2 regions of the Bradyrhizobium sp. S3.2.6 genome follow, and region 1 is predicted to be linked to the other one. Evidence: riboswitches for the same ligand, from Rfam matches in the RefSeq annotation. Region 1 holds a riboswitch; the other holds the start of a gene.
What was found. Region 1 has a riboswitch for glycine ahead of ABID58_RS16190 (D-amino acid dehydrogenase). Riboswitches for the same ligand answer to the same signal wherever they lie in the genome.
Positions count from the first base shown of each region.

Region 2: linked by a shared signal. The riboswitch ahead of gcvT (glycine cleavage system aminomethyltransferase GcvT) and the one ahead of ABID58_RS16190 (D-amino acid dehydrogenase) in region 1 are both predicted to bind glycine.

Region 1 covers NZ_JBEPOS010000007.1:197,977-213,656, forward strand. Annotated here, with positions in the region: gene ABID58_RS16165 (M20 aminoacylase family protein) at 1-913, opposite strand, end outside; gene ABID58_RS16170 (M81 family metallopeptidase) at 927-2,432, opposite strand; gene ABID58_RS16175 (ABC transporter ATP-binding protein) at 2,646-4,295, opposite strand; gene ABID58_RS16180 (ABC transporter permease) at 4,424-5,311, opposite strand; gene ABID58_RS16185 (ABC transporter permease) at 5,329-6,270, opposite strand; gene ABID58_RS16190 (D-amino acid dehydrogenase) at 6,454-7,767, opposite strand; glycine riboswitch at 7,836-7,963, opposite strand; glycine riboswitch at 7,967-8,071, opposite strand; gene ABID58_RS16195 (M20/M25/M40 family metallo-hydrolase) at 8,166-9,296, opposite strand; gene ABID58_RS16200 (ABC transporter substrate-binding protein) at 9,567-11,177, shown strand; gene ABID58_RS16205 (ABC transporter substrate-binding protein) at 11,319-12,926, shown strand; partial or broken gene ABID58_RS16210 (glycosyltransferase family 39 protein) at 13,183-14,781, shown strand; gene ABID58_RS16215 (multidrug effflux MFS transporter) at 14,986-15,680, opposite strand, start outside.
Region 2 covers NZ_JBEPOS010000007.1:57,223-72,902, forward strand. Annotated here, with positions in the region: gene gcvP (aminomethyl-transferring glycine dehydrogenase) at 1-2,460, opposite strand, end outside; gene gcvH (glycine cleavage system protein GcvH) at 2,625-2,993, opposite strand; gene gcvT (glycine cleavage system aminomethyltransferase GcvT) at 3,007-4,155, opposite strand; glycine riboswitch at 4,302-4,392, opposite strand; gene alaS (alanine--tRNA ligase) at 4,637-7,318, shown strand; gene ABID58_RS15465 (DUF3455 domain-containing protein) at 7,353-7,853, opposite strand; gene ABID58_RS15470 (NADP-dependent isocitrate dehydrogenase) at 8,010-9,224, opposite strand; gene ABID58_RS15475 (TrmJ/YjtD family RNA methyltransferase) at 9,567-10,775, shown strand; gene ABID58_RS15480 (1-deoxy-D-xylulose-5-phosphate synthase) at 11,231-11,539, shown strand; gene ABID58_RS15485 (DUF7684 family protein) at 11,540-11,830, shown strand; gene ABID58_RS15490 (TetR/AcrR family transcriptional regulator) at 11,936-12,598, opposite strand; gene ABID58_RS15495 (OsmC family protein) at 12,845-13,387, shown strand; gene ABID58_RS15500 (acyl-CoA dehydrogenase family protein) at 13,424-14,557, shown strand; gene ABID58_RS15505 (sulfurtransferase) at 14,608-15,486, shown strand.

The sequences.
Region 1 (15,680 bases):
GCTCGACCTGGTTGACCAGCACACCAAAGGTGTCGCGGATGTCGACGTCGATCTCGCACTGATAGGCGCTGGCGATGCCGGCGCAGATCGTGCGGACGCGTTGGCTGATCAGGGCGCGGACTTCATCCGAGAAGGTGCGGATGGTGCCGCAAAGATGCGCTTCGCCGGGAATGACATTGTAGGCGGAGCCGGCATGGATCTGCGTGATGGACACCACGGCGGCCTGGAGCGGCTCGACATTGCGGCTGACGATGGTCTGGATCGCCTGCGCCAGCGTGGTCGCGATGATCACCGCGTCCTTGGAGCGCTCCGGCATTGCGCCATGCGCGCCATAGCCGGTGATGCGGAGGTCGAAGAAGTCGGCGCCGGCCATCGCCGGGCCGGGCAGGATCGCAATCTCGCCGAGATTGAGGTCGGGCGCGTTGTGCAGGCCGTAGAGCTCGTCGCAGGGGAATTTCTCGAACAGGCCGTCCTTGATCATGGCGCGGGCGCCGCCGAGGCCTTCCTCGGCCGGCTGGAAGATCAGGTGCACGGTGCCGTCGAAGTTCCTCGTTTCCGCGAGGTAGCGCGCGGTGCCGAGCAGCATGGTGGTGTGGCCGTCATGGCCGCAGCCGTGGAAGCGGCCGGGGATTTTCGAGCTCCATTTCAGATTGGTGTTCTCTTCCATCGGCAGCGCGTCCATATCGGCGCGCAAGCCGATGCGCTTGCCGCTCGCGCCCTTGCCCTTGATGACGCCGATCACGCCGGTGCCGCCGAGGCCGCGATGCACCTCGATGCCCCAGCCCTTCAGCTTGTCGGCGACGATGCCGGAGGTGCGGACCTCCTCGAAGCCGATCTCGGGATGGGCGTGGAGGTCGCGGCGGATGGCGGTGAGTTCGTCGGCATAGCCGTCGATGCGGTCAATGGTGGGCATGTGTCCTGTCCGGTTAGCGTGATGGGGGCGTGAAAACGGGGCCGTTCGGCTTGATGCGGATACCCGGCCGCAGGCGCGTCCAGGGCAGCGAGGCGGTATCGGCCGGCATCGCGCCGGGCGCGGCGCAGATCATCAGCTTTTCCGCGATCGGCTCGAAATCGGCGCGGAAATGCACCGAGCTCTTGTTGACCAGAATCTTCTCCGCCGTCGGCTCGATGCCGACATAGCGGTACATCGCCTGATCGGCGAGCTGCGCCTTGTGCGAGGAGACGACGATTCGGACGTCGCCGATGCGCAAGGCCGCGGACGGGCCCATCTCCATCTCGCGGCCGCCATAATAGGGGCCGGGCGCGATGAAGCGGCCGTCGGAGAGCTTTTCGACGACAAAGGTCTCGGTATAGGGCTCGTCGCCGGGAATGCCGGACTTGCCGCCGAGCGAGAGCGTGATGGTGGCGCCGACGCCGGCCGCATGCGCGGCCTTGGCCGACGCCGGATCGTAGATCGCGCCGGTCGCGGCGCTCGCCTTGTTGCGCACCAGCGCGCGCAGCATGCCGGTGGTGTCGGAATCGCCGCCGGCGCCGGGATTGTCCTGGGTATCGGCGATGATGATCGGCTTGCTCGCGCTCTTCGAAAGCTCCATGGCGTGGCGGACGCCATCATCGGGCGACCAGATCTTGCCGTCGAAATCGTTCTCGTGGCTTTCGATCAGCTTGACGATCGCATCCGCCGCACGGTCGGCATCTCCTTGCGTCTTGCCATAGGCGAACACGCTCGGCCCGCAATCGCGGAAATCGGCCGCGGGGAAGCCCGGCGCGAAAGAGAGCGTCGGAACCGCATCGCTCTCGAGAGCGGCGAGCTTTTCGTAGATGCCCTTGGTGGGAAAGTCGTTGGTGCATTGCCAGCTGATCGCGATCAGGAAGGGCAATTGGCGGAACGACTTTGCAAAGGGCTGCTTGGTCTTCAGCAGCAATGCGAGGTGCCTTGCAGAGGCGCGGCCGGTCTCGGCCATGTCGACATGCGGATAGGTGCGGTAAGCAATCAGCGCGTCCGCATGCTCCATCATCTCGGGCGTGACGTTGGCGTGGAGGTCGAGGCTCGCGACCAGCGGAATGTCCTTGCCGATGACGCGGCGCACGCGCGCCAGAATCTCGCCTTCGCCGTCGTCGAGATGCTCGGTGACCATCGCGCCATGCAGATCGAGATAGACCGCGTCGAGCGGGCCGGCGGCCGCGATGCCGTCGACCATCACCTTCACGATGCGCTCGAAGGCGTCCTTGGTGACATGCGCCGAGGGGCTTGCACCACAGGCGATCGTCGGAACGAGTTCCCAGCCATTGGCCTCAGTGCTGTCGACGAAGCCGGCAAGGCCGACATTGATGCGCCGCATCACCTTCAGCACGTCGGCACCTTCAGTCATCGCCGGCCAGCCGCCGCCATGCTGGAAATCCGCGTACGTCGCCTTCGTCGGAGCGAAGGTATTGGTCTCGTGCAGGAAGCCGCCGACGGCGATACGTGTCATCAATACAAGTCCAGCGATTGAAAGTTCGCGACGTTAGCCTTGGCGCTGAGGCGAGGGCAAGGTGGGGAGCCCATGTCGCCGCGCATGGCTTTAAGTCATTTTCGAATGCTGGTGATCGCTCCCGTCATTGCGAGCGAAGCGAAGCAATCCAGAATCTTTCCGTTGCGGCAGTCTGGATTGCTTCGCTCCGCTCGCAATGACGGAGTATGTGGATCAAGCCGTCGCCGCCACACCCTCCGACACCGGCCGGAAATTCGCAAAATCCCAGCCGCGGCCCGGCGCTGCTTCGAGCAAGGCCCGCGTGTAGGCCTCCTGCGGATGCGTCAGCACCGCGCCGGCCGGGCCCTGCTCGACGACGCGGCCGTGCTGCATCACCACGACCTCGTCGCAGATCTGGGCGGCGACGCGCAGATCGTGGGTGATGAACAGGATGGCGATGCCGAGCCGCTTCTGGATCTCGTGCAGGAGTTCCAGCACCTGCGCCTGCACGGAGACGTCGAGCGCGGAGACGGCTTCGTCTGCAACCAGCACATCGGGATCGAGCGCGAGCGCGCGCGCAATGGCGATACGCTGGCGCTGGCCGCCGGAGAACTGGTGCGGATAGCGCGACACCGCATCGGCCGGCAGGCCGACCAGCTCGAGCAGCTCGCGGGCGCGCTTCATGGCATCGGCATGCGAGACGCCGTAATTGATCGGGCCTTCCGCGATGCTCTCGCCGACGGTGACGCGCGGGTTGAGCGAGCGGTAGGGATCCTGGAACACGATCTGGATCTTCTGCCGGTGCGGCTGCAGCAGGCGGCGCGAGATGTCGGAGATCTCGCGGCCGGCCAGCCGCACGCCGCCGGAGGTCGGATCGATCAGGCGCACGATGCAGCGCGCCACCGTCGACTTGCCCGAGCCGCTTTCGCCGACGATGCCGAGCGTGCGACCCTTGCGCAGCGTCAGCGTCACCTTGTCGGCGGCGACGACCTCGCGGCCTTTGCCGAAGAACGCGCGCTCCTTGTAGACCTTGCTGAGCTCGTTGGCCTCCAGCACCACCGGTTCCTTGGTCTCGGGCCGCGCCGCGCGCGGCACCAGGCTCGGCACCGCGGAGAGCAAATTGCGGGTGTACTCCATGGTCGGATTGCGCAGGATGGAATCGAGCGTGCCGGTCTCGACCAGGCGACCTTGCCGCATCACCGCGACGCGGTCCGCGATCTCGGCGACCACGCCCATGTCGTGGGTAATGAACAGCACGGCGGTGCCGTGATCGCGCTGGAGGTCGCGGATCAGGGTCAAGATCTGCTTCTGCGTGGTGACGTCAAGCGCGGTGGTCGGCTCGTCGGCAATCAGCAGCTTCGGCTCCAGCACCAGCGCCATCGCGATCATGATGCGCTGCCGCTGGCCACCGGAGAGGCGGTGCGGGTAGGAGGCGAAGATGCGCTCGACCTGGGGCAGGCGCACCTGCTCCATCATGTCGAGGATCCGCTTCTTGCGTGCCCTGGCATCGAGATCGGTGTGGGCGCGCAAGACTTCGTCGATCTGGCGACCGACGGGCACGACCGGATTGAGCGCGGTCATCGGCTCCTGGAAAATCATCGCCATCTGCGTCGCGCGCAGCTGGCGCAGGCGGCGGTCGGTCGCGGTGAGGATCTCCTCGCCGACCAGCTTGACGCTGCCGCTGGTCGGAACCAGCGTGCCCTTCGGCAGCAGGCCCATCGTGGTGAGCGAGGTCACCGACTTGCCCGAGCCGCTTTCGCCGACGAGGCACAGCGTCTCGCCCTGGTGCACCTGGACCGAGATGCCGTCGATGATCTTGGGCCCGCCCGGCTTCTTGCCGACGGAGACGACGAGGTTGTTGATGTCGAGAACTGGGTTGGTCATCAGGTCACTCCGTCGTCATTGCGAGGAGCGAAGCGACGAAGCAATCCAGAAATCTTTCCGCGGAGGCAGACTGGATTGCTTCGCTTCGCTCGCAATGACGGAACAAGGGGCACGGCCGGCGAGACAAATCACTTGCCCTCCCGCTGCTTCATGCGGGGATCGAGTGCGTCGCGGGCGGCGTCGCCGATCAGATTGATGCTGAGGATGGCGATCGAGAGCAGCAGGCCCGGCCAGAAGATCAGCGTCGGCTTGAGCTGAAAATACTGGCGGCCCTCGGCCATGATGTTGCCCCAGGTCGGCGTCTCCGGCGAGATGCCGGCGCCGAGGAAGGAGAGGATGGCCTCGGTGAGGATGGCGGAGGCGCAGACATAGGTGCCCTGGACGATCAGCGGCGCGATCGTGTTCGGCATCAGATGCCGCCACATGATTTTTGGCAGCGACGAGCCGACCGAGATCGCCGCTTCGACATAAGGTTCTTCGCGCGCCGACAGCACCACCGAGCGCACCAGGCGCGCCACGCGCGGGATCTCGGGAATGGTGATCGCGATCAGCACGGTCCAGATGCTGGCGCCGGACAGCGAAACCACGGCGATGGCGAGCAAAATGCTCGGCATCGCCATCAGGCCGTCCATGACGCGCATCAGGACGGAATCGATCAGCTTGAAGAAGCCGGAGACAAGACCGATCGCAAGGCCAATGACGATCGAGAGGATCGCCGAGCCGATGCCGATCAGAAGCGAGATTCGGCCGCCATAGATGACGCGCGACAGCAGGTCGCGGCCGTAGGCGTCGGTGCCGAGCAGGAATTGCGCCGAGGAGGGCTTCAGCCGCAGTGACGGTGCCAGCTGGATCGGATCATGCGGCGCGATCAGCGGCGCCAGGACCGAGATCAGCACGATCAGCGCGAGCAACACCGTCGCCGTGGCGATGATCGGTGTCGAGGTGAGGAAGCCGAAGCGCGGCCGCAGCGGCGACGTGATCGGAATGGATGACTGGGGAAGGGTATCGACTGACATTTGTTGTTGTCCTAGCCTCAGTACCGGATCCGGGGATCGAGCAGCGTGTAGGCGACGTCGATCAGGAGATTGACGACGACGTAGATCAGCGAGGTCAGCAGGATCATCGCCTGAATCACCGGATAGTCGCGCGCCAGCACCGCATCGACGGTGAGGCGGCCGATGCCGGGGATGTTGAACACGCTCTCGGTCACGACGACGCCGGAGATCAGTAGCGCGAAGCCGGTACCGATCACGGTGATCACGGGCACAGCGGCGTTGCGCAGCGCGTGCCGCATCATCACCGCGACCTCGTTGATGCCCTTGGCGCGTGCCGTTCGCACGTAATCTTCGCCGAGCACATCGAGCATCGCCGCGCGCGTCATGCGCGCGATCAGCGCGATGTAGATGAAGGAGAGCGCGCAGGTCGGCAGGATGATGCGCTCGAAGAACTGGCCGAAGCCGCCCGAGATGCTCTTGAAACCCTGCACCGGCACCCAGCGCAGGTCGATCGCAAAGACCTCGATCAGGACATAGCCGACCACGAACACCGGCACCGAGAAGCCGAGCACGGAGAGGCCCATCACGAAACGGTCGATCCAAGTGCCGTGCTTCCAGGCCGCGATCACGCCCAAGGGCACGGCGACGATGACGGCGAGGATGATGGTCGACAGCGCGATCGAGATCGACGGCTCGACGCGCTGGCCGATCATCTTCATGACCGGCAAATTGGAGATCAGCGACGTGCCGAGATCGCCGTGCAAGAGCTTGCCGACCCAGGTGATGAACTGCACGATCAGCGGCTCGTTGAGGCCGAGCGAGGCGCGAATCCGCTCCAGCCGCTCCGGCGTCGCATTGTCGCCGGCGAGAATCGCGGCCGGGTCGCCGGGCGTCAGCCGCAGCAACAGGAACACGAACAGCGCGACGACGCCCATCACGGGCACCGCAGCCAGAACGCGGCGAATGAGATAACCTAGCATGAACCTATCTCCGGCTGCGGAACTTGCGACGCCCAGAGGGCACCCGTGGATTCGATCGTGTCTATCATGCGTGCCTGTCGTTCGGGCTGGAAAAGCCGGCCGGAGAACCGTCGTCTCGGGGCAAATTGTGTGCCAAGGGCAGGGCGGTCGCAAGAGGCCGCCCCGCATCGGTTTTGCGACCACTCAGGATGCACTGCGCATCTCGCGCTCAACCGCAAGTTCGCCCCGAAGCGAAGGGACGGTTGGCGGCGCGTTGAGCCCGCGCCAGCCGTCGATGGTTGCGGCAATCATTTGCGCGGTCGCGGCCGATAACGTCCAGCCGAGATGGCCGTGGCCGGTGTTGAAGAACACGCCGGGCATCCGGCCTGCTCGCACCACCGGCATCATGTCGGGCATCATCGGACGCAGCCCGGCCCACGGAATAATGCGAGACGTCTCGACCGCCGGGAAATTGCTGCGCACCCAGTCGATCAATGGCTGCACGCGGTCGGCGCGGATGTCGCGGTTGAAGTCGTTGAACTCGGCCGTGCCGGCAACGCGAAAACGATCCGCGCCGAGCCGGCTGGTGACGATCTTGGCGGCTTCGTCGAGCAGGCTGAGGGTCGGCGTCGCGCTACGGCTTTCGTCGGTATCGAGGTGCACGGTGATCGAATAGCCCTTCACCGGATAGACGTTGACGCGCTCGTCGAGCATGGCGGCGAAGTGACGGCTGGCAACGCCGGCGCAGACCACGACGCCATCAACCTTCAGCACGCCGCGCGCGGAGGCGACCGCGTCGCTTGCGGACAGATCAGCCCAGCCGATGACGAAGCCGCCGCGGACTTGCGCGATGGAATCGATATTGGCCTCATGGATGAAGGTTGCGCCGCGACGCTTGCAGGCATCCGCCAGCCCGCGCGTGAACTTGTGGATGTCGCCGGCCGCATCCGACGGCGTGTAGAAGCCGCCGTAATAATCCTTGCGCAGCGTCGGCTCGATCGTGCGGATTTCCTCTGAAGTCACCGGGCGCCGATCGAGCCCACCTTCCTGCAGCAGTGCGTTGACGCGCAGGCCGGACTCGAAACCCTTCCTGTCGTGATAGATGTGGAGGATGCCGCGACGTTCGAGATCGAAGTCGATGCCTTCGCGTGCCGCAATCTCGAACAGGTGCTTGCGGGCTTCGATCGCGAGCCGCGTGGTCAGAATCGTGTTGGCGCGGTAGTTTCCGATATTGGCGACGAACTCGCTCATCCAGGAATATTTGTGCCAGTTCGGCCGCGGGTTCATCAGCAGCGGCGCGTCGCGCCGGAACATCCAGCGCAGGCCTTTCAGGATCGTGGCGGTGCTATTCCACACCTCGGCATTGCTGGCGGAGAGCTGCCCGCCGTTCGCAAACGAGGTCTCCATCGCGGCGTAGCGATGCTTGTCGAGCACCGTCACCTCAAAGCCGCGTTCGAGCAGGGCATAGGCAGTCGTTACGCCGGTGATGCCGGCGCCAATGATGGCGATATGAGTCATGATGAAGTCGGGGCTCCCGTGAGTTAGAGTCGGCTAACCGCCGGCCCGAAAGCCGTTGGCGGCGCCCCATCTGTCACGGTTACCTGAGAGCTTGATCCGACACGGACCTCGGCGAGGGCGGACCTCACAAGGCCAATACGGACTATCCCCTTCGGTGGACGTCACGATGTCTCATTCGTGCCGTCTCTCTCCAGATCGTCCTGACGAAACAGTCCTTTTGCCTGAGAGTTTCCGGGGCGGTTGCTCCGTCGGCGCCGCAATGAAAGCGGGAAGCCTTCATTGCGATCTCTCCCGCATCGTCGCGTGGACCATCGAGCAGTACGATGCGCCTTATTTTTAGACAAGGCTAAATTTGAACCGCGCCTGCCAACACATTGTGCAGTGCGAAGTTGATTCAATTACTCCAGCGTCGCAAGCAACCCGGCCATCAAGCGCCCGCGTTCAACCAGGCTCTCGACCTCGATGAACTCCTCGAGCGTGTGGCCATTGCCGCCGCGCACGCCGAGACCGTCGAGCGTCGGAATTCCCATCGCGCCCGTAAAGTTGCCGTCGGAGCCTCCGCCGGAGCTCGCACGCGGTAATTCCGTGCCGAGAGATTTGGCTATGCCGCGCGCCTTTTCATACAGCGCCATGGTGCCGGCATCCGCCTCCCACACCGGCCGCGTCACGCCACGCGTCACCTTGAAGCTGACGTCGTTCGCGGTGCCCGACAGGGCCAGCATCCGCTCGACGCCGCGGTCGAGATCGGCCTGGCGCTTCGCCATGGAGAGCGCTTCGCCGGTCGCGGTCGTGGCCACGCAATTGACCCATTGTCCGCCATGCACGACGCCGACCGAGAAGGTGCAGTCTTCCGTCGTCATCGCGTCGATCGCAAGAATCTGCCTTGCCATCTCGCGGATGGCCGAGCGTCCCGCCGACAGGGTCGCGCCCGCGTGGCTCGGCCGCCCCGTCGCTTCCAGATTGAATCGCGCGATGGCGTAACGTCCGGTGGTGACGCCGTTGTCGGCGCGGCCGGGCTCGGGCACGAGCACATATTTGTTGCGCGCAGCTTCCGCCTCGATGATGTCGCGCGTCGAGGGCGTGCCGACTTCCTCGTCGGGCGTGAACAGGATGGTGATCGGCAGCGGCGTTGTGAAGGACGCGCGCGCCAGCTGCCGGATCGCTTCCAGCGAGAGATAGTTGCCGCCCTTCATGTCGTAGATGCCGGGGCCGTAGCACTTGTTGCCCTCGCGCCGCCATTTCAGCTTCTCGATGGTGCCGACCGGGTGGACGGTATCCACGTGCCCGGCGATCAGGATGCCCGGCTCGCCCTGCTTTGGATGCGGGAAGCGCGCGCGGACGACGCCGCCAAAGCCCTGACGGCCGGCGATGCGCTCGATGGTCGCACCCATGATCGCCATATCCCGCGCTGCGATATCGAGCATACGGTTGACCGCTCCTGCGTCCCAGGTCGGGCTCTCGCATTCCACCCAGGTGCGCAGGCCCTCGAGCATCGCCTCGGAATCGAAGGGAAGATTGGCTGGATTCATCTTGATGTCTCTCAAGCTTCAAAAGATGGAATGCGCATTGCATCAGCGCGGACAGGACAAGCGGAAAGAGTTGTAGAGCCAAACCGGTCATTGCGGAGCCCCGTGCATGCGATGCCATGGGCTGCACCGAAACCGGATTGACGCGCTCAACACTGTCTGCAAGTCTCGAAAAGATAAAGGCATTGCATGAGGTTAGTTCGCCTAAGGAACGAACCGAATGCCCAACCAATAACCTGCCTTTGAACAGTTTCACGCCAGGAGAAACTTTCTATGTTGAGCTTGATGCGCCGGGGGCGACGCGCGTTCGCCTCCACACTCGCGCTGTCGGTCGTCGCGCTTGCGACGGCGATGGCCTCGCCGGTGTTTGCGGCCGGCAAGACCATCACCGCGGTGATGCATTCGGATCTGCGCATCATCGATCCGATCTTCACCACCGCCTACATCACGCGTGACCATGGCTACATGGTCTATGACACGCTGATCACGACGGATGCGAACTTCAAGATCCAGCCGCAGATGGCGGACTGGAAGATCTCCGACGACAAGCTCACCTACACCTTCACGCTGCGCGACGGCCTGAAGTGGCATGACGGCGCGCCGGTGACGGCGGAAGACTGCGTCGCCTCGCTGAAGCGCTGGGCCGCCGTCGACGGCATGGGCCAGCAGATGATGACCTTCACGGCCAGCATCGAGGCGACCGACGCCAAGACCATCACGCTGAAGCTGAAGGAGCCGTACGCGCTCGTGCTGGAATCGATCGGCAAGCCGTCCTCGCGCGTGCCCTTCATGATGCCGAAGCGCCTCGCCGAGACGCCGCCGGACAAGCAGATTCCGGAGCAGATCGGCTCCGGTCCGTTCAAGTTCGTGCAGGGCGAATTCCAGCCCGGCGTGAAGGCGGTCTACGTCAAGAACACCGACTACGTGCCGCGCAAGGAGCCGGCGAGCTGGACCGCCGGCGGCAAGGTGGTGAAGGTCGACCGCGTCGAGTGGATCACCATGCCGGACTCGCAGACCGCGGTGAACGCGCTGCAGTCGGGCGACATCGACTTCATGGAAGTGCCACCGTGGGATCTGCTGCCGGTGCTTGAAGGCAATCCCGACCTCAAGGTCGATACGCTGAACAAGTTCGGCTACCAAACGCTTGGCCGCATGAACTTCCTCTATCCGCCCTTCGACAATCCGAAGATCCGCCGCGCCGCCTTCCTGGCGATGAACCAGAAGGACGTGCTCGACGCGCTGGTCGGCAACCCGAAGTACTACAAGGTCTGCGGCGCCTTCTTCATCTGCGACACCCCGTTCGCAACCGACGTCGGCTCCGAGACGCTGGTCAAGGGCAACGGCATGGCGGAAGCCAAGAAGGCGCTCGCCGAGTCCGGCTATGACGGCACGCCCATCGTGGTCATGGTGCCCGGCGATGTCGTCACGCTGAAGGCGCAGCCGACGGTCGCGGTGCAGCTGCTCCGCGAAGCCGGCTTCAAGGTCGACGCGCAGGCGACCGACTGGCAGACGGTGGTGAGCCGTCGTGCCAGCCAGAAGCCCCCGAAGGAGGGCGGCTGGAACATGTTCTTCACCAACTGGGTCAGCGCCGACGTGTCCAACCCGATCTCCAATCTCTCGATCGGCGGTCAGGGCAAGAAGGGCGGCTGGTTCGGCTGGGCGGAAGACGCCAAGATCGAGAACCTCAAGGACGACTTCGTCCGCGCTGCCTCGCTCGACGATCAGAAGAAGATCGCGACCGAGATCCAGAAGGAAGCCTATGACCAGGTGATCTACGTGCCGCTCGGCCAGTATCTGGCGCCGAGCGCATGGCGGAAGTCGCTCTCCGGCGTGCTCGACGGCCCGGCGACCCCGGTGTTCTGGAACATCGACAAGTCCGAGTAAGGCCAACTCCGAGTCAGGCGAAGGCGCGTCAGCGCGCCTTCTGTCCCGACCTATCACGCGGCGCCGCTGTCATCAGCGGCGCTGCTCGCCAGGAGAATTCGTCGGGAGAACTTGTCGGCAGAACTCGTCAGGAGAACTTCAATGTTCCAACTCATGCGCCGGGGGCGTCGGGCGTTCGTCTCCACACTTGCGATTTCAGTCGTGGCGCTCTCGGCACTGGCCTCGCCAGTTCTTGCCGCAGGCAAGACCATTACCGCCGTGATGCATTCGGATCTGCGCATCCTCGATCCGATCTTCACCAGCGCCTACATCGCGCGTGATCATGGTTACATGGTCTACGACACGCTGATCGCGACGGATGCGAACTTCAAGATCCAGCCGCAGATGGCCGACTGGAAGATCTCGGACGACAAGCTCACCTACACCTTCACGCTGCGCGATGGACTGAAGTGGCATGACGGTACGCCGGTCACCGCGGAAGACTGCGTCGCCTCCCTGAAGCGCTGGGCCGCCGTCGATGGCATGGGGCAGCAGATGATGCTGTTCACCGCCAGCATCGAGGCGACCGATCCCAAGACCATCACGCTGAAGCTGAAGGAGCCGTACGCGCTCGTGCTGGAATCGATCGGCAAGCCGTCCTCGCGGGTCGCTTTCATGATGCCGAAGCGTCTCGCCGAGACGCCGCCGGAGAAGCAGATTCCCGAGCAGATCGGCTCCGGGCCCTTCAAGTTCGTGCAGGCCGAATTCCAGCCCGGGGTGAAGTCGGTCTACGTCAAGAACACGGACTACCTGCCGCGCAAGGAGCCGGCGAGCTGGACCACCGGCGGCAAGGTGGTGAAGGTCGATCGCGTCGAATGGATCACGATGCCGGATGCGCAGACCGCATTGAACGCGCTGCAGTCGGGCGACATCGATTTCATGGAAAATCCTGCCTTCGAAATGTTGCCCAGCATCGAAGCCGACAAGGAGCTCAAGCTCGAAATCCTGAACAAGTTCGGCTTCCAGACCGGCGCGCGGATGAACTTCCTCCATCCACCATTCGATAACGTCAAGGTCCGCCGCGCTGCACTGCTGGCGGTCAACCAGAAGGACGTGCTCGACGCGCTGATCGGCAATCCCAAATACTACAAGACTTGCGCCGCGGTCTTCATCTGCGACACGCCGTTCGCGACGGATATCGGCGGTGAGACCCTCGCGAAGGGCGGCGACATTGCTGCGGCCAGGAAGGCGCTCGCCGAGTCCGGCTACGACGGGACACCAATTGTGCTCATGGCGCCGGGCGACGTGCTGACGCTGAAGGCTCAACCGATCGTCGTGGCCCAGCAACTGCGCGAAGCCGGCTTCAAGGTCGATCTGCAGGCGACCGACTGGCAGACGGTGGTGAGCCGGCGCGCCAGCCAGAAGCCCCCGAAGGAGGGCGGCTGGAACATGTTCATCACAAACTGGGTCAGCGCCGACGTGGTCAATCCGATCTCCAATGTCGCTGTCGGCGGGCAGGGCAAGAAGGGCGGCTGGTTCGGCTGGGCGGAGGACGCCAGGGTCGAGCAGCTCAAGGACGCCTTCGTTCGCGCGGCCTCGCTCGATGATCAGAGGAAAGTGGCAACCGAGATCCAGAAAGAGACCTATGATCAGGTGCTCTATGTCCCGCTCGGTCAGTATCAGGCGCCAAGCGCGTGGCGGAAGTCGCTCTCCGGCGTGCTCGACGGCCCGGCGACGCCGGTGTTCTGGAACATCGACAAGTCCGAGTAAGGCAAGTCGGAACAGGGAAAGATGTTTCCCTGCACCTTTCGTCCAATCATCACGCGGCGCCGCCATCATCAGCGGCGCCGTTGTGGTTTGGCGGTCCTGCGTCGGCGAAATCCGCCGAACTTTAAGTCTTCCAGACTCCAATCATTGCTATTTGTTTCCGAACTGAAATAGATGGTTGGTCCTCGGACATCACTTTCCCTTCCATCGATTTGAATCCGTTGGTTTGATTCCCTTGCTCGATTTTGCATTGCAGGCGATGGCCGAACAGTCGGATCGCGCGCCGTCGCGCTGGCGCCGGCCATTGCTGCGCTGGCTGGATGGCGTTGAGGCAGGCTGGGCCGTGCCGCTCCTCATCGCGTGCTTCGTTGCGATCTGGGCGCTGTATCTCGCCATCGCCTATGCCGGCGGCGGGCTGCATCCCGACACGCTCGAGGCCTGGACGCTGGGACGCAATTTCGCCTTCGGCTATCACAAGCATCCGCCGCTGATGGGCTGGATCGCGACTGCATGGACCGCCGTCTTCCCGCCCAGCGACTGGTCGCTGCAACTGATGGCGATGGTGAACGCGGGCCTCGCGCTGGTCTTCGTCGATTGCGTCGCGCGGCAATTCGTGACCGGGCACAAGCGCATCCTGGTGCTCCTGCTCCTCATGCTGACGCCGGCCTATCAATTCCACGCCCAGCGCTTCAACGCCAATGCCGTGCTGCTCGCGATCTGGCCGCTTGCCATATGGTGTTTTCTACGCGCGTTCGAGACCAGGTCCGCTGTCTGGGCGGTCGCGCTTGGATGCACCACGGCGCTCGCCATGGCCGGAAAATATTACTCGATCTTCCTGGTCACGAGCTTTGCATTCGCCGCGCTGGCGCATCCGGCGCGGCGCGCCTATTTCAGCTCGGCGTCGCCCTGGATTTCGGTCGTCACCGGGCTCGCGGCGCTGTCACCGCACATCTACTGGCTCGCGACCACGGGCGCATCGACCTTCACCTACGCGCTGAACCACGCCAACGGCAATGCCGTCAGCTCGCTCGGTGACGTCAGGAATTTTCTGCTGGGACTCCTGGCGGCCATCAGCGTCGCCGCCGCGATCTGGGTGCTCATCGCGGGTACGCGGCTCAAGCAGTTTCCGGCCGACTTCGCCGCGATGAGCCCGGGCCTTCGGCTTCTCTTCTACGTCGCCATCGGCACCATCGTCCTGCCGGTGCTGACATCGCTCGCGATGGGCACGGATCTGCCGTCGCTATGGGGCTTGCAGGGATTGTTCCTGTTCGTCGTGCTGATCGTCTGCGGCGCGCGTTATCCCGTCGAACGGTTCTACACCGTCAATGTGGCGGTCATTGTCGCCGGCGTTGCGCTTGTCGCCGTGCTGGTCGCCGCGCCGATCCATGCCGTCTATCGCAATAGCCACGGTTATGAAGAGGGACGGAATCTTTAAGCGCAGGCAGCCAGCGAGCTCACCCGGCAATGGCGCGAGCTGACCGGCGAGCCGCTCAGTGCCGTCAGCGGCGACGATGCGCTGGCCTTCGCCACGGCCTTCTACAGTCCGGATCATCCGCATTATTCGCGGCCGTTCGAGCACCAGTACGATTGGGGCCTGCCGCGCCAGACGACGCTCGACCGGGGTTGGGCAGCGCTCTGTTTCCGTGATCAGGATGATTGCGGCCGCTGGATGGAATGGGTGTCCGCGCGCGCCGAAAACTTTGTCAGGCGGGAATTCACCGTGGAGGCCTCGCTGTGGGGCCGGCCGGGCCTGAGCCGGAACGTGGTCGTGCTGATGGTACCGCCGCGCGCGAGCAGCGGCGCATCGCCCGAAAGCGCAGCGCAGGATTTCAGCGCCAGCAGGCGCAATCCGGAATAGGCGCGCCGCTCAGCAATGGCTGTCGCGCACCCGTTCAAGGCCTTCGCTTGCGAAGGGCGGTGTGGAGGCGGGCCGCTTTGCGTCAGCAGCCTTTCGCTGCGCCTCAGTCTGTTCCGACGCGTGATCGGTTTCGTTGCGTTTCGGTTCCATGAGGCGATCTCTCGAAAATGCTGCAGGACAACATCGAGGCGCCTGCGAAGTTCCTCACACGATGGGCCGATGATGCGGCTTGAACAGCCGTCCCTTCTCCACCACCAGAACGATCGCGAGCGCTGCGAGCGTCGACAGGAAGAATCCGATCGAGAACGGCAGCAGCGTGCCGTCAAAGCTCTGGCCGATCGCGGTTCCGACCGCGATGCCGATCAGCGTCGTGATCGAGCCGTAGAGCGAGGAGGCGGTGCCGGCGATGTGGCCCTGCGGCTCCATCGCGAGCGCGGTGAAATTGGCGACCATCATGCCGAACGAGAACATCATCAGCGCCGACAGCACCATGAACAGCGGAAGCGGCAGCACACCGAGGATCTCGGTCAGCAGCATCACGCCGGCCACCGCGGTGTAGAGCGTCAGCGCGCCGTGTGAGATCACGCGCATGCCGAGCGTGCCGACAAATCTGGCGTTGAGGAAACCGGCAATGGCGGTGCCGGCCGCGATTGCCGCAAAGGCGAGCGGGAAATAGTGGCCGAGGTGATAGATGCCGGTGAACACCTGCTGCGCGGAGAATACGAAGGCGAACAGCGCGCCCATGACGGCGCCGGCGGCCGTCGCATAGCCGATGGTCTGGCGGTTGGTGACGGTCTGGCGGAAGGCCGAGAGCACGTCGGCCGGCGCCAGCGATCTGCGTTCGGACTCGGGGAGGGTTTCGGGCAGCCGCAACACGCTCCATGCGAGCGCGAGCACGC
Region 2 (15,680 bases), 140 kb from region 1:
CGTCGTCTTCAGCGGACGGGGATCGACGATGCACTCATGGGCGACGCGGCCCTTCTCGTTCTTGTAGAGCACCGGGAAATGCGCATCGAGGCGTGCTGCGATGTAATTGGCATTGAGGATCGCGATCTCGGTCGCGCGCTTCAATCCTTCACCGCCCATCATCAGGATGTAGATGTAGGAGATGGTGAGGATCGACGCCGAGCCGAACGGCGCGGCCGAGACCGGGCCGACCGGAGCATCCGCGCTCGTCGCGGGATGGCGATTTTCAGGATGACTTGGCAGGAACGGCGCGAGATGCGCCTTGACGCCGATCGGGCCCATGCCCGGGCCGCCGCCGCCATGCGGGATGCAGAAGGTCTTGTGCAGATTGAGATGGCTGACATCGGCGCCGTAATCGCCGGGCCTGCTAAGGCCGACCTGCGCGTTGAGGTTGGCGCCGTCGAGATAGACCTGGCCGCCATGGCCATGCACGATGTCGCAGATCTCGCGAATGTGCTGCTCGAACACGCCATGCGTCGAGGGATAGGTGATCATGACCGCGGCAAGGTCGTTCGAATGTTTCTCCGCCTTGGCGCGGAGATCATTGACGTCGACGTCGCCGTTAGCCTCGCAGGCCACCACCACCACGTCCATGCCGACCATCGCGGCCGAGGCCGGGTTGGTGCCGTGGGCGGAGGAGGGGATCAGGCAGATCTTGCGATGCGCCTCGCCGCGAGCGGCGTGATAGCCGCGGATCGCGAGCAGGCCGGCATATTCGCCCTGCGCGCCCGAGTTCGGCTGCAGCGATATCGCGTCATAGCCGGTGATGTCGCACAGCCACTTTTCCAGCCGCGCGAACAGCGCGTGATAGCCCTTGGCCTGCTCGCGCGGGGCGAACGGGTGCAAGGAGGCGAATTCCGGCCAGGTCAGCGGCATCATCTCGGTGGTCGCATTCAGCTTCATGGTGCAGGATCCGAGCGGAATCATCGCGCGGTCGAGCGCGAGGTCGCGATCGCTGAGCTTGCGCATGTAGCGCAGCATCTCGGTCTCCGAGCGATGCGCATGGAACACGGGATGGGTGAGGAAGGCGGTGTTGCGCTTCAGCGCCTCCGGCAGCGCCTCGCGCGTGGTCGCGTCGATCTCGGCGTAGGACAGCTGGCCGCCGAACGCGCGCCAGACCGCTTCGACGGTGGCGGGCGTGGTGGTCTCGTCGAGTGCGATGCGGAGCGCGCTTTCACCGACGCCGAGATTGATCTTCTCCGCGGTCGCGCGCGCGATGACCTCGGCGCGCTTGGCGCCGGCATCGACGCTGAGCGTGTCGAAGAAGGCTTCGCTGGTCAGAGCAAAGCCGAGCTTGCGCAAGCCGGTGGCGAGCACGGCGGCACGGCGATGCACATTGCGCGCGATCTGCGCGAGGCCCTCGGGGCCGTGATAGACCGCATACATCGCGGCGATCACGGCGAGCAGCACCTGCGCGGTGCAGATGTTGGAGGTCGCCTTCTCGCGGCGGATGTGCTGCTCGCGGGTCTGCAGCGCAAGACGATAGGCAGGCATCCCGCGCGAGTCGACGGAGAGGCCGACGATGCGGCCGGGCAGCGAGCGCTTCAGCGCATCGCGCACCGCCATATAGGCCGCGTGCGGGCCACCATAGCCCATCGGCACGCCAAAGCGCTGCGCCGAGCCGATCGCGATGTCGGCCCCTAACTCGCCGGGCGAGGCAAGCAGCGTCAGCGCCAGCAGATCGGCGGCAACGATTGCGAGCGCGCCCTTGGCCTTCAGCGCCGCGATCGCGGGCCGGAGGTCGCGCACCGCGCCGGACGATCCCGGATATTGCAGCAGCGCACCGAGCACGTCACACTTCGCGAGATCGGTGAGGGGATCGCCGACCACCAGCGACCAGCCGAGCGGCTCGGCGCGGGTGCGCATCACCGCGAGTGTCTGCGGATGCACATCCTTGTCGACGAAGAAGGCTTTCGCCTCGACCCGCGAATGCCGTTCCGCAAGCGCCATGGCTTCGGCCGCGGCGGTCGCCTCGTCGAGCAGCGAGGCGTTGGCGACGTCGAGCCCGGTGAGGTCGCAGATCATGGTCTGGAAGTTGAACAGCGCCTCCAGCCGGCCCTGGCTGATCTCGGGCTGGTAGGGCGTGTACGCCGTGTACCAGGCGGGATTTTCGAGGATGTTGCGCTGGATCACCGCAGGCAAAATCGTGCCGGAATAGCCTTGGCCGATCAGCGAGGTGAAGACCTGGTTCTGACGCGCGAGCTCGGCCATGTGCGCGATCGCCTCGGTCTCGCTCAAAGGCTTGCCGAGATCGAGCGGGGCGGCCTGCCGGATCGAGGCCGGCAGCGTCTCCGCCATCAGTGCGTCGACGCTCTTTGCGCTGACGGTCTCGAGCATTGCGCTGACATCGCGCGCCGACGGGCCGATGTGGCGGCGAACGAAACTGGCGGTGTCGCCATTGGATTTGCGGTGCGCGGTCATCATGGGTCCTCGCTTTAGATTATCTGTCGTCGGCGTCATGCCCCGCGAAGGCGGGGCATCCAGTACACGCAGGCGTCACGGCTTGAGCAGAGGAGCCGCGGCGTACTGGATCGTCCGCCTCCGCGGACGATGACACCGAATATGAGGTCAAAGTTCTCGTCATCTCACGCCGTATGTGCCTTGTAGGCGGCTTCATCCATGAGGCCGCCGAGCTCGCTCTTGTCGGCAATCTTGATCTTGAAGAACCAGGCTTTGCCTTGCGCATCCGAATTGACCAGCGCCGGCTCGCTCGCGAGATCGGGGTTGGTCTCCAGCACCTCGCCGGTCACAGGCGCGTAGACGTCGGAGGCGGCCTTCACCGATTCCACGACGGCTGCGGCTTCGGCCTTCTTGAGGACGCGGCCGAGCTTGGGCAGCTCGACGAACACGACGTCGCCGAGCTGCGACTGCGCGTAATCGGTGATGCCGACAGTGGCGACATCGCCCTCGATCGCGAGCCATTCGTGGTCGGTGGTGTACAGTGTCGTAGTCATTTTCTTAAAGTCCTCAGCGTTTGTAGGTGTTTTTCACGAAGGGCATGGCGGCGACGGTGAGCGGCAGACTTTGCGCGCGCACCTCGGCAAAGAGTTTTGTGCCGAGCGCGCTCAGGCTTGTGGGCACATAGCCCATCGCGACTGGCGCATTCAGGCTCGGGCCGAAACCGCCCGAGGTGACCTTTCCGATCGGCTCGCCGCCAGCGCTATCGGCAAACAGCAGCGCGCCTTCGCGCACCGGCGCGCGGCCCTCAGTGCGCAGGCCGACGCGGCGGCGGGATGCGCCGTGATCGAAATGAGCGAGGATCTTTTCGGCTCCGGGAAAACCGCCGGCGCGGGCGCCGCCGCTGCGGCGGCTTTTCTGCACCGACCATTCCAGCGCGGCCTCGACCGGCGTGGTCGCAGTGTCGATGTCGTGGCCGTAGAGGCAGAGGCCGGCTTCCAGCCGCAGGCTGTCGCGGGCCCCTAAGCCGATCGGCATCACGTCAGGATTTTCCAGCAGCGTCCTGGCCAGGCGCTCGGCATCCGCAGCGGGCACCGAAATTTCAAAACCGTCCTCGCCGGTGTAGCCGGAACGCGAGACAAAGCAGGCAAGCCCGGCGACCTGATGCGGGCCGGCGTCCATGAACTTCATGGCGGGCGCCTCTGCACACAATTTCGCCAGTGCAGCCTCGGCCTTCGGGCCCTGTAAGGCGATCAGCGCGCGATCGGCGAGCGAATCGATGACGCAGGCGTCGGAGAGATTGGCGCGCAGGTGCGCCTCGTCCTCGGCCTTGCAGGCGGCGTTGACGACCAGGAACAAATGATCGTCGAAATTGGCGACCATCAGGTCATCGAGAATGCCGCCATCCGCATTGGTGAACTGGGCGTAGCGCTGCCGCCCCTGTGCAACCGCGACGATATCCTGCGGCACCAGCCGCTCCAGCGCGCGGGCGGCGTCCTCGACCTTGCCCGACTTCGGCCGGAGCGCGATCTGGCCCATATGGGAGACGTCGAACAGGCCGGCCTGGTTGCGGGTCTGGAGGTGCTCTTTCAGGACGCCCGCGGGGTACTGCACGGGCATGTCATAGCCCGCGAACGGCACCATCTTGCCGCCGAGCGACACATGGAGGTCGTAGAGGGGGGTACGTCTCAGGGAGTCTCGGTCGTCGCGCACTGACATCACAGGGGCCCTCGGCGGTTCCCCGGGGACGATTCCCCTGAGGACACCAATCGAAGCCCCATCTGTCGCTGTGCCTGAGAGTATTATCCCGTCGGCGGACGCAGTCCGGGCCTTAAGCCCGTCGGCGCCTCTTTCCAGATGTCGTCAAAGCCACGCGGTCCTTTTGCCTGAGAGTTTCCGGGGCGGTTGCTCCTTCGGCGCCGGCTACCCAAAGCCGGTCTCTCCCGACGTGGCCGTACGATACAGATGGGTACAGACCACAGCCCGGCCAAGCCTGTCAACGCGCCCTTTGCGGCTTTCCAACGGGATTGCAACGGGATCGCAACGGGATTGCGCGACTGCGGCAACCCTCTGATCTCTCTGCACAGTTTCTGGACAGCGAAGCTGGCCTTGTCTAAAAGCGCTTTGGCCCGCAGATATCAGCCGAATCCCAGGTTTGGACGGCAAGGAAGCGGGTCCAAGCACACCCGATTGGATGAACATGAGCGGCGTCAACGAGATCAGGTCGACCTTTCTGAACTTCTTTGCCGAGAACGGCCACGAGATCGTGTCGTCCTCGCCATTGGTGCCGCGCAACGACCCGACGTTGATGTTCACCAATGCCGGCATGGTGCAGTTCAAGAACGTTTTTACAGGTGTCGAGAAGCGGCCGTATCAGCGCGCCACCACTTCGCAGAAATGCGTGCGCGCCGGCGGCAAGCACAACGACCTCGACAATGTCGGCTACACCGCGCGCCATCTCACCTTCTTCGAGATGCTCGGCAACTTCTCGTTCGGCGACTACTTCAAGGAGCGCGCGATCGAGCTGGCCTGGAAGCTCATCACGAAGGAGTTTGGGCTGAACAAGGACAAGCTGCTCGTCACCGTCTACCACACCGACGACGAGGCGCACGGGCTCTGGAAGAAGATCGCCGGCTTCTCCGACGACCGTATCATCCGCATCCCGACCTCGGACAATTTCTGGGCAATGGGCGACACCGGCCCGTGCGGCCCGTGCTCGGAGATCTTCATCGATCGCGGCGACCACATCTGGGGCGGCCCTCCGGGCTCTCCGGAGGAGGACGGCGATCGCTTCCTCGAATTCTGGAATCTCGTCTTCATGGAATACGAGCAGGTGACGAAGGAGGAGCGCGTGGATCTGCCGCGTCCCTCGATCGACACCGGCATGGGCCTGGAGCGCATGGCCAGCATCATGCAGGGCGTCGACAGCGTGTTCGAGACCGACCTGTTCCGTCACCTGATCGATGCGACGTCGTCCGCGCTGGGCCACGGGCCGAACGAGCAGACGGTGGCCTCGTTCCGCGTCATCGCCGACCATCTGCGCTCGTCCGCCTTCCTCGTCGCGGATGGCGTGCTGCCCTCCAACGAGGGCCGCGGCTATGTGCTGCGCCGGATCATGCGCCGGGCGATGCGCCATGCGCAGCTTTTGGGCGCGAAAGAGCCGCTGATGCATCGCCTGGTCTGGGCGCTGGTTCGCGAGATGGGCCAGGCCTATCCCGACCTGATGCGCGCGGAGAATCTGATCGAGGAAACGCTGCGGCTGGAAGAGACCCGCTTCCGCAAGACGCTGGTGCGCGGCCTCGCCATCCTCGACGAGAAGAGCGCGTCCTTGAAGCAGGGCGACATGTTCGACGGCGACGTCGCCTTCACGCTGTACGACACCTACGGCTTCCCGCTGGACCTGACGCAGGACGCGCTGAAGTCGCGCGGCATCGGCGTCGACCAGTCCGCCTTCACCGACGCGATGGAGCGCCAGAAGGCCAAGGCGCGCGAGTCCTGGAAGGGGTCCGGCGAGGCGGCTTCCGAAGCGATCTGGTTCCCGCTGCGCGAAAAACTCGGGGCCACCGAATTTCTGGGCTACGAGACCGAGAGCGCCGAAGGCGTGGTGTCCGCGCTGGTGAAGGACGGCCGAGAGGTCGCGAGCCTCAAGGCCGGCGACACCGGCGCGCTGCTGCTCAACCAGACGCCGTTCTATGCGGAGTCCGGCGGCCAGGTCGGCGACACCGGCGTGCTGACCGGCGAGGGCGGCATCAAGTTCCGCGTCACCGACACGCAGAAGAAGCTCGGCGATTTCTTCGTTCACGTCGGCATCTTGGAGAGCGGCGAGCTGAAGGTCGGCACTGCGCTGCAGCTCGAGGTCGATCACGGCCGTCGCTCGTCGATCCGCGCGCATCACTCGGCGACGCATCTCATTCACGAGGCGCTGCGCCAGGTGCTCGGTGATCACATCGCCCAGCGCGGCTCGATGGTCGCGCCGGATCGTTTGCGTTTCGACTTCGTGCATCCGAAGCCGATCACGCCGGAGGAACTCGCCCGCGTCGAGGACATCGCCAACGACGTGGTGCTGGAGAACGACGAGGTCACCACCCGCGTCATGGGCGTCGATGAAGCGCGCGAGGCCGGGGCGCGCGCGCTGTTCGGCGAGAAATATGGCGACGAGGTTCGCGTCGTCTCGATGGGCCGGACCGCGCGCGAGCGCGGCACCAATGCGCTCGGCTGGTCGGTCGAACTCTGCGGCGGCACGCATGTGCGGCGCACCGGCGATATCGGACTGATCACGCTGACCGGCGAGAGCGCGGTGGCCTCGGGCGTGCGCCGCATCGAGGCTTTAACCGGCAACTACGCGCGAAAACACGCCAACGAGACCATGGCGCTGGCGAAGGCTGCGGCCAACGAGCTGCGCACCTCGATCGACGACGTCCCGGCGCGGATCACCGCGCTGATGGAGGAGCGCAAGAAGCTCGAGCGCGAGCTCTCCGACGCCCGCAAGAAGCTTGCGATGGGCGGCGGCGCCTCCGCCGGCGGCAATGGCGCAGCCAGCGGCGTGCGCGAGGTCGGCAACGTCAAGCTGATGGCGCGAGCGGTCGAGGGCATCGAGATGAAGGATCTCAAGAGCCTTGCGGACGACGGCAAGAAGCAGATCGGCTCCGGCGTGGTCGCCATCGTCGGCGTCACCGAGGACGGCAAGGCGGGCGTCGTGGTCGGTGTCACCGCCGACCTGACCGCGCGCTTCAACGCCGTGAACCTGGTGCGCGTTGCATCCGAGGCGCTGGGCGGCAAGGGCGGCGGCGGCCGGCCCGACATGGCGCAGGCCGGCGGCCCCGACGGGGCCAATGCGGCCGCGGCGTTGTCGGCGATCGAAAAAGCGATGGCGGACGCTTAAGATGGCGGGCGCGTAAAGCGCCGCGCCTCGCTCCTCAGCCCTTCTTCAGGAAGACGTACTCGGCCGAATAGGGCGCGCTCCTGAACTCGCCGGCCTTGTCGCATGCGCCGTCGAGCTTGCCGCCGTGGGTGTTGATGCGCTGGACCGTGGTGACCGGCGTCAGCACGCCGCTGCCGCGGCGGGCGGTGACGTCCAGCTTCAGCCAGGGGATATCGGCAGCCGTGGCACCCGGCGCATTGCCGGTGGCCTTGCCTCCGACGGCGCTGCTGTCGGCAAGCTCCCAGTTCGGGCCGGCATAGTGACGGCCGATGGTCTTGCCGTCGGCGAAGAGCGTCGCGATCGGCTCGCGGAAAGCCCAAGCGAGCTTGCCGTCGGTGCCGGCCTTGCACTCATAGACCTGCGCGCCCTCGGCATGGACGCTGAGCACGACGCTCTCGCCGGGCGCGGCGATGGCGTCGGGGAGGGCATCGGCGGCGAACGCGGACGCGCTGGTCAGCGCGAGGATCGCAAGCACAACGCTCTTGAGTGTCGGCATGATGTTTCCGCAGGCAAAAGTCTCGTCATTGCGAGGAGCCCTTGCGACGAAATTGCGAAGCAATTTTGCGCTGGTGCGACGAAGCAATCCAGTCTGCCTCCATGGAAGGATTCTGGATTGCTTCGCTGCGCTCGCAATGACGGTGTGGTTGGCAGCTTACGCCGCCAGCGCCTTCCCGAGGTTCTCCGCGACCTTGTCGAGGAAGCCGGTGGTCGAGAGCCAGCGCTGGTCGGCACCGACCAGGAGCGCGAGGTCCTTGGTCATGTAGCCTTCCTCGACGGTGTCGACGCAGACCTTCTCCAAGGTGTTCGCGAACTTGGCGAGCTCGGCATTGTTGTCGAGCTTGGCGCGGTGCGACAGGCCGCGGGTCCAGGCGAAGATCGACGCGATCGAGTTGGTCGAGGTCTCCTTGCCCTTCTGGTGCTCGCGGTAGTGGCGGGTCACCGTGCCGTGGGCGGCTTCGGCTTCGACCGTCTTGCCATCGGGGGTGAGCAGCACCGAGGTCATCAGGCCGAGCGAGCCGTAGCCCTGCGCGACCGTGTCGGACTGCACGTCGCCGTCGTAGTTCTTGCAGGCCCAGACATAGCCGCCTGACCATTTCAGCGCCGAGGCGACCATGTCGTCGATCAGGCGGTGCTCGTAGGTCAGGCCCTTGGCCTCGAATTCCTTTTTGAACTCGCGGTCGTAGATGTCCTGGAAGATGTCCTTGAAGCGGCCGTCATAGACCTTGAGAATCGTGTTCTTGGTCGAGAGGTAGACCGGGTAGTTGCGCAGCAGGCCGTAGTTCAGCGAGGCGCGGGCGAAGTCGATGATGGAATCGTCGAGATTGTACATCTCCATGGCGACGCCGGCGCCGGGCGCCTTGAACACCTCCTTCTCGATCACGGTGCCGTCCTCGCCGACGAACTTCATCGACAGGGTGCCCTTGCCCGGGAACTTGATGTCGGTGGCGCGGTACTGGTCGCCATAGGCGTGGCGGCCGATGATGATCGGCTTGGTCCAGCCGGGAACCAGGCGCGGCACGTTCTTGCAGATGATCGGCTCGCGGAAGATCACGCCGCCGAGGATGTTGCGGATGGTGCCGTTCGGCGACTTCCACATCTGCTTGAGGTTGAACTCCTTCACCCGGGCCTCGTCCGGGGTGATGGTGGCGCACTTGACGCCGACGCCGACCTTCTTGATCGCCTCGGCAGCGTCGATGGTCACCTGATCGTTGGTGTGGTCGCGGTATTCCATGCCCAGGTCGAAATACTGCAGCTCGACATCCAGGAACGGGGTGATCAGCTTGTCCTTGATGTACTGCCAGATGATCCGGGTCATCTCGTCGCCATCGAGCTCGACGACGGGATTGGATACCTTGATTTTTGCCATGATCGGGGAAGCCCTCTTGGGAACGGCGCCGCTGGCGCCGACGTGAATATCCGCCGCCTCTTAGCACCGGACCGCGGCGGGCGAAAGCCAAGTGATTATGCAGTTTTAGCTCATCCAGTTTCCACGGATGGGGGGCGAGCCGCCCGCCGCCGGCCGCGGGCGAGCTGAAGTTTCGGGCGAGATTCAAAAGTCGAATCCAACCCGTTATTTCCCCTTGAGAATTCTGTCAGGACAGGCAAACGACAGGCGGACGAGGCCGTGCCGGTCGGCGGCCGGCCTTGAATCTATTCCTGAAGAACGTCTCTCCAAGGCCTTGGAGAGACAATGTGAAAGCGAAACGAGATGTCGGGCACTGACAAGACCAAGGCGGGCCTCGCCCTCGACGGTCCCATCGTGATCCTGGTCGAGCCGCAGCTTGGCGAAAACATCGGCATGGCCGCGCGCGCCATGGGCAATTTCGCGCTGAGCGCTTTACGTATCGTCAACCCCCGCGACGGCTGGCCCAACATCGCGGCCCAGCGGGCCGCCGCCGGCGCCGACTACATTCTGGAAAAGGTCGAATTGTTCGAGACCGTCGGCGAGGCCGTCGCCGATCTCGACCTGCTGTTCGCCACGAGCGCGCGTCCCCATGACCAGGCCAAGCCGGTGGTGGGGCCGGAAGCCGCAGCTAGCGAGATCTCGGGGCACGTCGCCACCGGGGGCAAGGCCGGCATCCTGTTCGGCCGGGAGCGCTGGGGCCTGACCAACGAGGAGGTCGGGCTCGCCAACCGCATCATCACCTTCCCGGTCAATCCGGGCTTCGCCTCGCTCAACCTCGCCCAGGCCGTGCTGCTGGTCGGCTACGAATGGTTCAAGCGGGCGACATCCGGCGAGCTGCCGCACGCCATGCCGGAGCGCTCCGAGCGCGCCTCGCAGCACCAGATGCAGGCCTTCTTCGACAACCTCATCCGCGAGCTCGACCGGGTCGAGTTTTTGCGACCCGCCGAGAAGCGCGACACCATGCTGGTCAATTTGCGCAACATCTTCACCCGCATGGAGCCGACCAAGCAGGACATGCACACCCTCCATGGGGTGGTGATGGCGATCGCCGAAGGTCGCAAGGGTCCAGCCAAGGGCGGCGTGCTCGACGGCGAGCAGGCCACGCGCCTGCGCGCGCTGCTGGCCGAGCACGGGCAAGGCGGCGGCGTTCCCGACAGCGGCTCGACGGTGCGCGGCCTCGCGCGCCTGCTCCGCCGCAACCCGACCGATGCCGAGCGCCTGCTCTGGCAGGCCCTGACCCGCGATCGCCGCTTCGCCGGAGGGTTCAAGCGCCAGACCCCGGTCGGCCGCCACATCCCGGACTTCGTCTCGTTCCCGCACCGGATCGCGATCGAGCTGGTCAACCCGGGCGAAGGCGAGACCATCGCGGCGGATCGCGCCTCGCGGCGGGCGTGGCTGGAGGCGCGCGATTATCGCGTGCTGGAGATCCGGGCCGCTGATGTGGAGCGGGATCTCGAGGCGGAGCTGGTGCGGCTCGAGAGCATGATCGCTGAAGGATCGAGCGCCTCGTAGGTGGTAGCCTAGGCTTTGTCCGCTCTACCCCCCTCGGGAGGCAGGGCTATCGCATATGAAGAAAAACGTGGCTGGAAACTCGCCTGCGGCCATCCTTCGAGACGCCCGCCTGCGGCGGGCCCTCAGGATGAGGTCGCGTTTTGCGGCGCGATATCTGACCCTCATGGTGAGGAGCCCGCCAAAGCGGGCGTCTCGAACCATGCAGGCCGAGCTCGTGCGGCAGCCTCCCGCTGTCATATGCGATAGCTTTGCCTCGGAAGGGGAGAGGGACGACTTGCATTGCAGGGCCTGCGAGAGATCAACAACTGACATGAATGCGGTTACGGTTGCTTAACTGACAAAGCTCTTCGAGTTGTATTCGCGCTCGACAATTATTATTGATTGTCCGTTGGGCAGCTGATTTGTCTCTCGTATGCCTCCGCACGCTAGGTCCAAGGATGCCGAAAACACGCATCATGTACATCGAGGATAAATCTAGTTCGCTGAATGGACTGGCACGGATCGGCCGCGTCACATTCTCGAAGACGGGCAAGTCTATCAGCTATGGAGGACGCACTTTCCAAAGCCTGAAAGGTAGCGGCTTCAAGGCAAACTACTTTGACGTTGAAACCGGAGAGAGGTTTTGGATTTCAGGTCCGCGAAAAGACGGCAAGGATCGCCTCGATCCTGAAAGCTCCGCGCCAATCGAAATCGACCCCGACGTTGCCGAAGAATACTGGCGCCAAATCAGGGGAGAGCGATTTCACCACGCCGCCGAGAATTAGATGAGCTATGCGTCAAGGGTCATTCTCCAACTGCCAATATCGAACGAAGACCTATTGGATGCCTTCGTCGAGCAGTGCCTTTGCGACAACGTCGCTCTTATCGCAGTCGCTGGAGAAGGCGCGGCGCGGATAGAGAACATCATCGATGAACTCGTGGTAGGCGACGGGTCGGATGACACGCGCTTTGTTACGACCACCTCTCACGCGAATGAGACGGTGGAAGAGGTTTTGGAGTTCGCCGGTTGCTGGCCTGACGAGCGAAACCAGCCCGTTCAAATAGTAAGTTTATAGCCTTGTAGGGTGGGCAAAGCGAAGCGTGCCCACCAATCCTCGACCGATCAACCGAGGCAGAAATGGTGGGCACGGCGCTTTGCGCCTTTGCCCACCCTACGAAGATCACACCGCCTCTAACTGATCCGCCGCGCGCTTCTTCTTCGGTTTCGACTGGCCGAGCAGGGGGCCGGCAGTCAGCGCTGCCGTGTCGGCGACGCCGGAATCGCGCGAGATCATCGCTGCGACAATGGCGCCATCGATCAAGAGCCCGAGCTGATGCGCCAGCACGGTTGGCTCGCTCGAGCCGAGCTCGCCGGCGAGCTTCTCGATATGGCCGAGCACGATCTTCTTGTGCTTCATCGCGATGTTGCGGAATTGCTTGGCGTCCTTGTCGTGCTCGCCGACGGCGTTGATGAAGGGGCAGCCGTAGAAGCGCTCTTCCGCGAACCAGCTCTTCAGCGCCGGGAAGATGCGCGTCAGTTTCGCCCGCGCGTCGCCGCCGCCTTCTTCCATGGCGCCGATGAACCATTCGCGCCACTGCTTGCCTTCGCTCTCCAGCACCGCGTTGACGAGATTGGTTTTCGAGCCGAACAGCTTGTAGAGCGTGGTCTTCGCCGTGCCGGCTTCCTCGATGATCGCATCGATGCCGGTGGCGTTGATTCCGTTCTTGCAGAACAGATGCGTCGCGGCGCTGAGCAGCCGCCCGCGCGCTGATTCGTCTTCGCCCGCGCCGGCGTGAGGCGAGGTCTTCTTCGAGGACGTCTTGTTGAGTAAGGACTTGGCCATGAGTCCAAACTTACCTGCAGCGACGCCGCGTCAGCAAGGCGCATCTGTTCCGCGCTGAAAAGATTCGCACGGGAAAGCTCATCTGCATCGCCTTTAAGCAAAGGGCGGCTGATCAATCCACGGGCAGCGTCGGCTAAGCGGCTCCAATGCTTCGCGTTTCGGTTTGGCCCAGCTGTGGCACGCTCCGTGCAAGGAAACAGACCGTTCGGTATCCTGCCGATTTCCACTTCTGCCAGGGAGAAGATGATGACTGCCGTCGTTCAGAAGACAGTGCTGACGGGGTGCCTCGCGCCCATCGACAAGAATGGCCTCGAGCAATTGATTGCGAGCGGCAAGGCCAATCCAAAGGTCGTCAAGACCTTGAAGTGCAAGACGGTCGCGGAAGGAAAATTCCGCCACGCCAACTATATCCGCAATCTGCCGCCCTATATCGTCGACGAGCCGCCGGGCCTTTTGGGTGACGACACCGCGCCCAATCCGTCGGAAGCCTCGCTCGCCGCGCTCGGCTCCTGCCTCGCTGTCGGCCTGCACGCCAATGCCGTGCATCGTGGCTGGATCGTCAACAAGCTCGAGCTCGAGCTCGAGGGCGACCTCAATATCACCGCAGTGTGGGGCACCGGCGATGTCTCCGACAAGCCAGTCGGCTTCACTGATGTCCGCGTCAAGGTCGACATGGAGTGCGAGGGCATCGCGCAGGAGGAGATCAACGCCCTGGTGGCCCATGTGAAGCAATGGTCCCCGGTCGCCAACACCTTCACCCGCCCGGTCAATCTCGAGGTCGGTCTTTAGCTGACGGCAACAGGACATCAGGTGCGGGAGACGATCATGGGTTCACTGGCACTATCGCGGGTCGAAGCTTCAGATCAGCCCGCACCGTCCATTGCGGGAGAGGTGGCGCGGATTGCGCGGGAGCAGCTCGCCCCGCTCGCCATGGGTATCGACGACGGTTCGGTCTATCCGGCCGACGTGATGCGCAAATTCGGCGAGGTCGGCGCGTGGGGCAGTCACATGCCCCCCGAGGGACCTGCGGACTTGCGCTGCGCGATCCAGGCGATGGCGGCGATCGGCGAGGTCTGCGGTGCCACGGCGTTCATGGCCTGGTGCCAGAACACGCTGGTCTGGTACGCCGGCAACTCGACCAATCTGAAGCTGGCAAAACGTTTTGGCGACGGCTTCTCCACCGGCCGCGTGCTCGGCGGCACCGGACTGTCCAATCCGATGAAGAGCTTTTTCGGCATCGAGAGATTGAAGCTGAAAGGGCGCAAGGTCGATGGCGGCTATATCGTGCGCGGCGCGCTGCCTTGGGTCTCCAATCTCGGCCCCGATCATTATTTCGGGACCATCTTCGAGCGCGAGGGCGAGCCGGGCATCGCAAGTGGCGAGCCGGGCCAGGTGATGTTTTTGGCGGACTGCTCCGATCCTGCGATCACGCTGACGCCGTGCAAGCCGTTTCTCGCGATGGACGGCACCGGCACCTATGGCGTGCAGTTCCGCGACGTCTTCGTGCCGGACGAGCTGATCCTCGCCGATCCCGCCGCGCCTTTCGTGAAGAAGATCCGCGCCGGCTTCATTTTGCTCCAGGCCGGCATGGCGCTCGGCCTCATCAGGGACTGCATCAAGATCATGGACGAGGTCGGTGGCCCGCTCGGCCACATCAACCGCTATCTGCCGCAACAGCCGGTGCAGTTCGGCGAGCTCGCCGCCGAGCTCGAGGCGGAGACCATGGCGCTGGCGCGCGATCCCTACAACGAGGAGGAGACCTACTGGCGCAAGGTGATCGCGCTGCGCTTGCGCGCGGGCGACGCCAGTGTCGCGGCTGCGCATGCCGCGATGCTGCATTGTGGCGCGCGCGGCTACCTCAAGAGCCACCGCGCGCAGCGGCGCCTGCGCGAGGCCTATTTCGTCGCGATCGTCACGCCTGCCACCAAGCAGCTGCGCAAGATGCTCGCCGATTCCTGAGTCTCACGAGTCCACCCCCACGTCCACTGAACCTCAACGGAGAGGCTACCATGACTGACGTTCTGATGAGTGCCGTCGAACTTGCCGATCTCTTGAAGCTAGAGCCGTGTGTCATCGTCGACACGCGCAATCCCGACGCCTATGCCGCCGGGCATCTTCCCAACGCCGTCAATGTACATGAGATCTTCACGTTTCTTGCGACCTCGACCCCTGAAGGCATGGCCGAGCTGAAGACGAAATTCGCCGACGCCTTCGGAGCTGCCGGTTTGTCCGGCAAAGAGACGGCGGTCATCTACGAGCAGTCGATGAACTCCGGCTTCGGCCAGTCCTGTCGCGGCTATTATCTTCTCACCATGCTCGGCTATCCCAAGGTGAAGGTGCTGCATGGCGGCTTCGACGCGTGGTCGGCCGCGGGCTTCCCAGTGACGAAGGATGTGCCGACGCCGGCGAAAGCCTCGTTCTCGATCGTACCGGAAGCCGGCGAGATCCTGATCGACGCGAAGACCATGCTTGGCGCCGTCGGGAAGCCCGGCATCGCCATCCTGGACGTGCGTGACGTCGACGAGTGGATCGGCGACAGCTCCTCGCCCTACGGCAAGGATTTCTGCCCGCGCAAGGGCCGCATTCCCGGCGCTGTCTGGCTGGAATGGTACCGCATGATGAAGCCGACCGCCGAGGGACCGCGCTTCAAGTCCAAGGACGAGATTCTGGCGGAATGCGCCACCGTCGGCATCGCGCAGACGACGCCGGTCTATCTCTATTGCTTCAAGGGCGCCCGCGCCTCGAACACGTTCCTGGCGCTCAAGAACGCCGGCGTGAAGGACGTACGGATGTATTTCGGCTCCTGGAACGAATGGTCGCGCGATCCGTCGCTGCCGATCGAGCAGGGCCTGCCGATTGCAGCGGAGGTCACGACCAAGGCGGCGTGAGCGTGTGCCTGCTGCGCGCTCGGTCCCCTTCTCCCCTTGTGTGAGAAGGTGGCGCGGAGCGCCGGATGAGGGGTCTCTTTCCGCGATTCCGATTGGCGTCGGACTCGCGGAGACAGACCCCTCACCCAAGTGAGCCTGGGTCTGCCAGCGTCGCTGCCCTCTCCCACAAGGGGCGAGGGCGCATCAACGTGCAT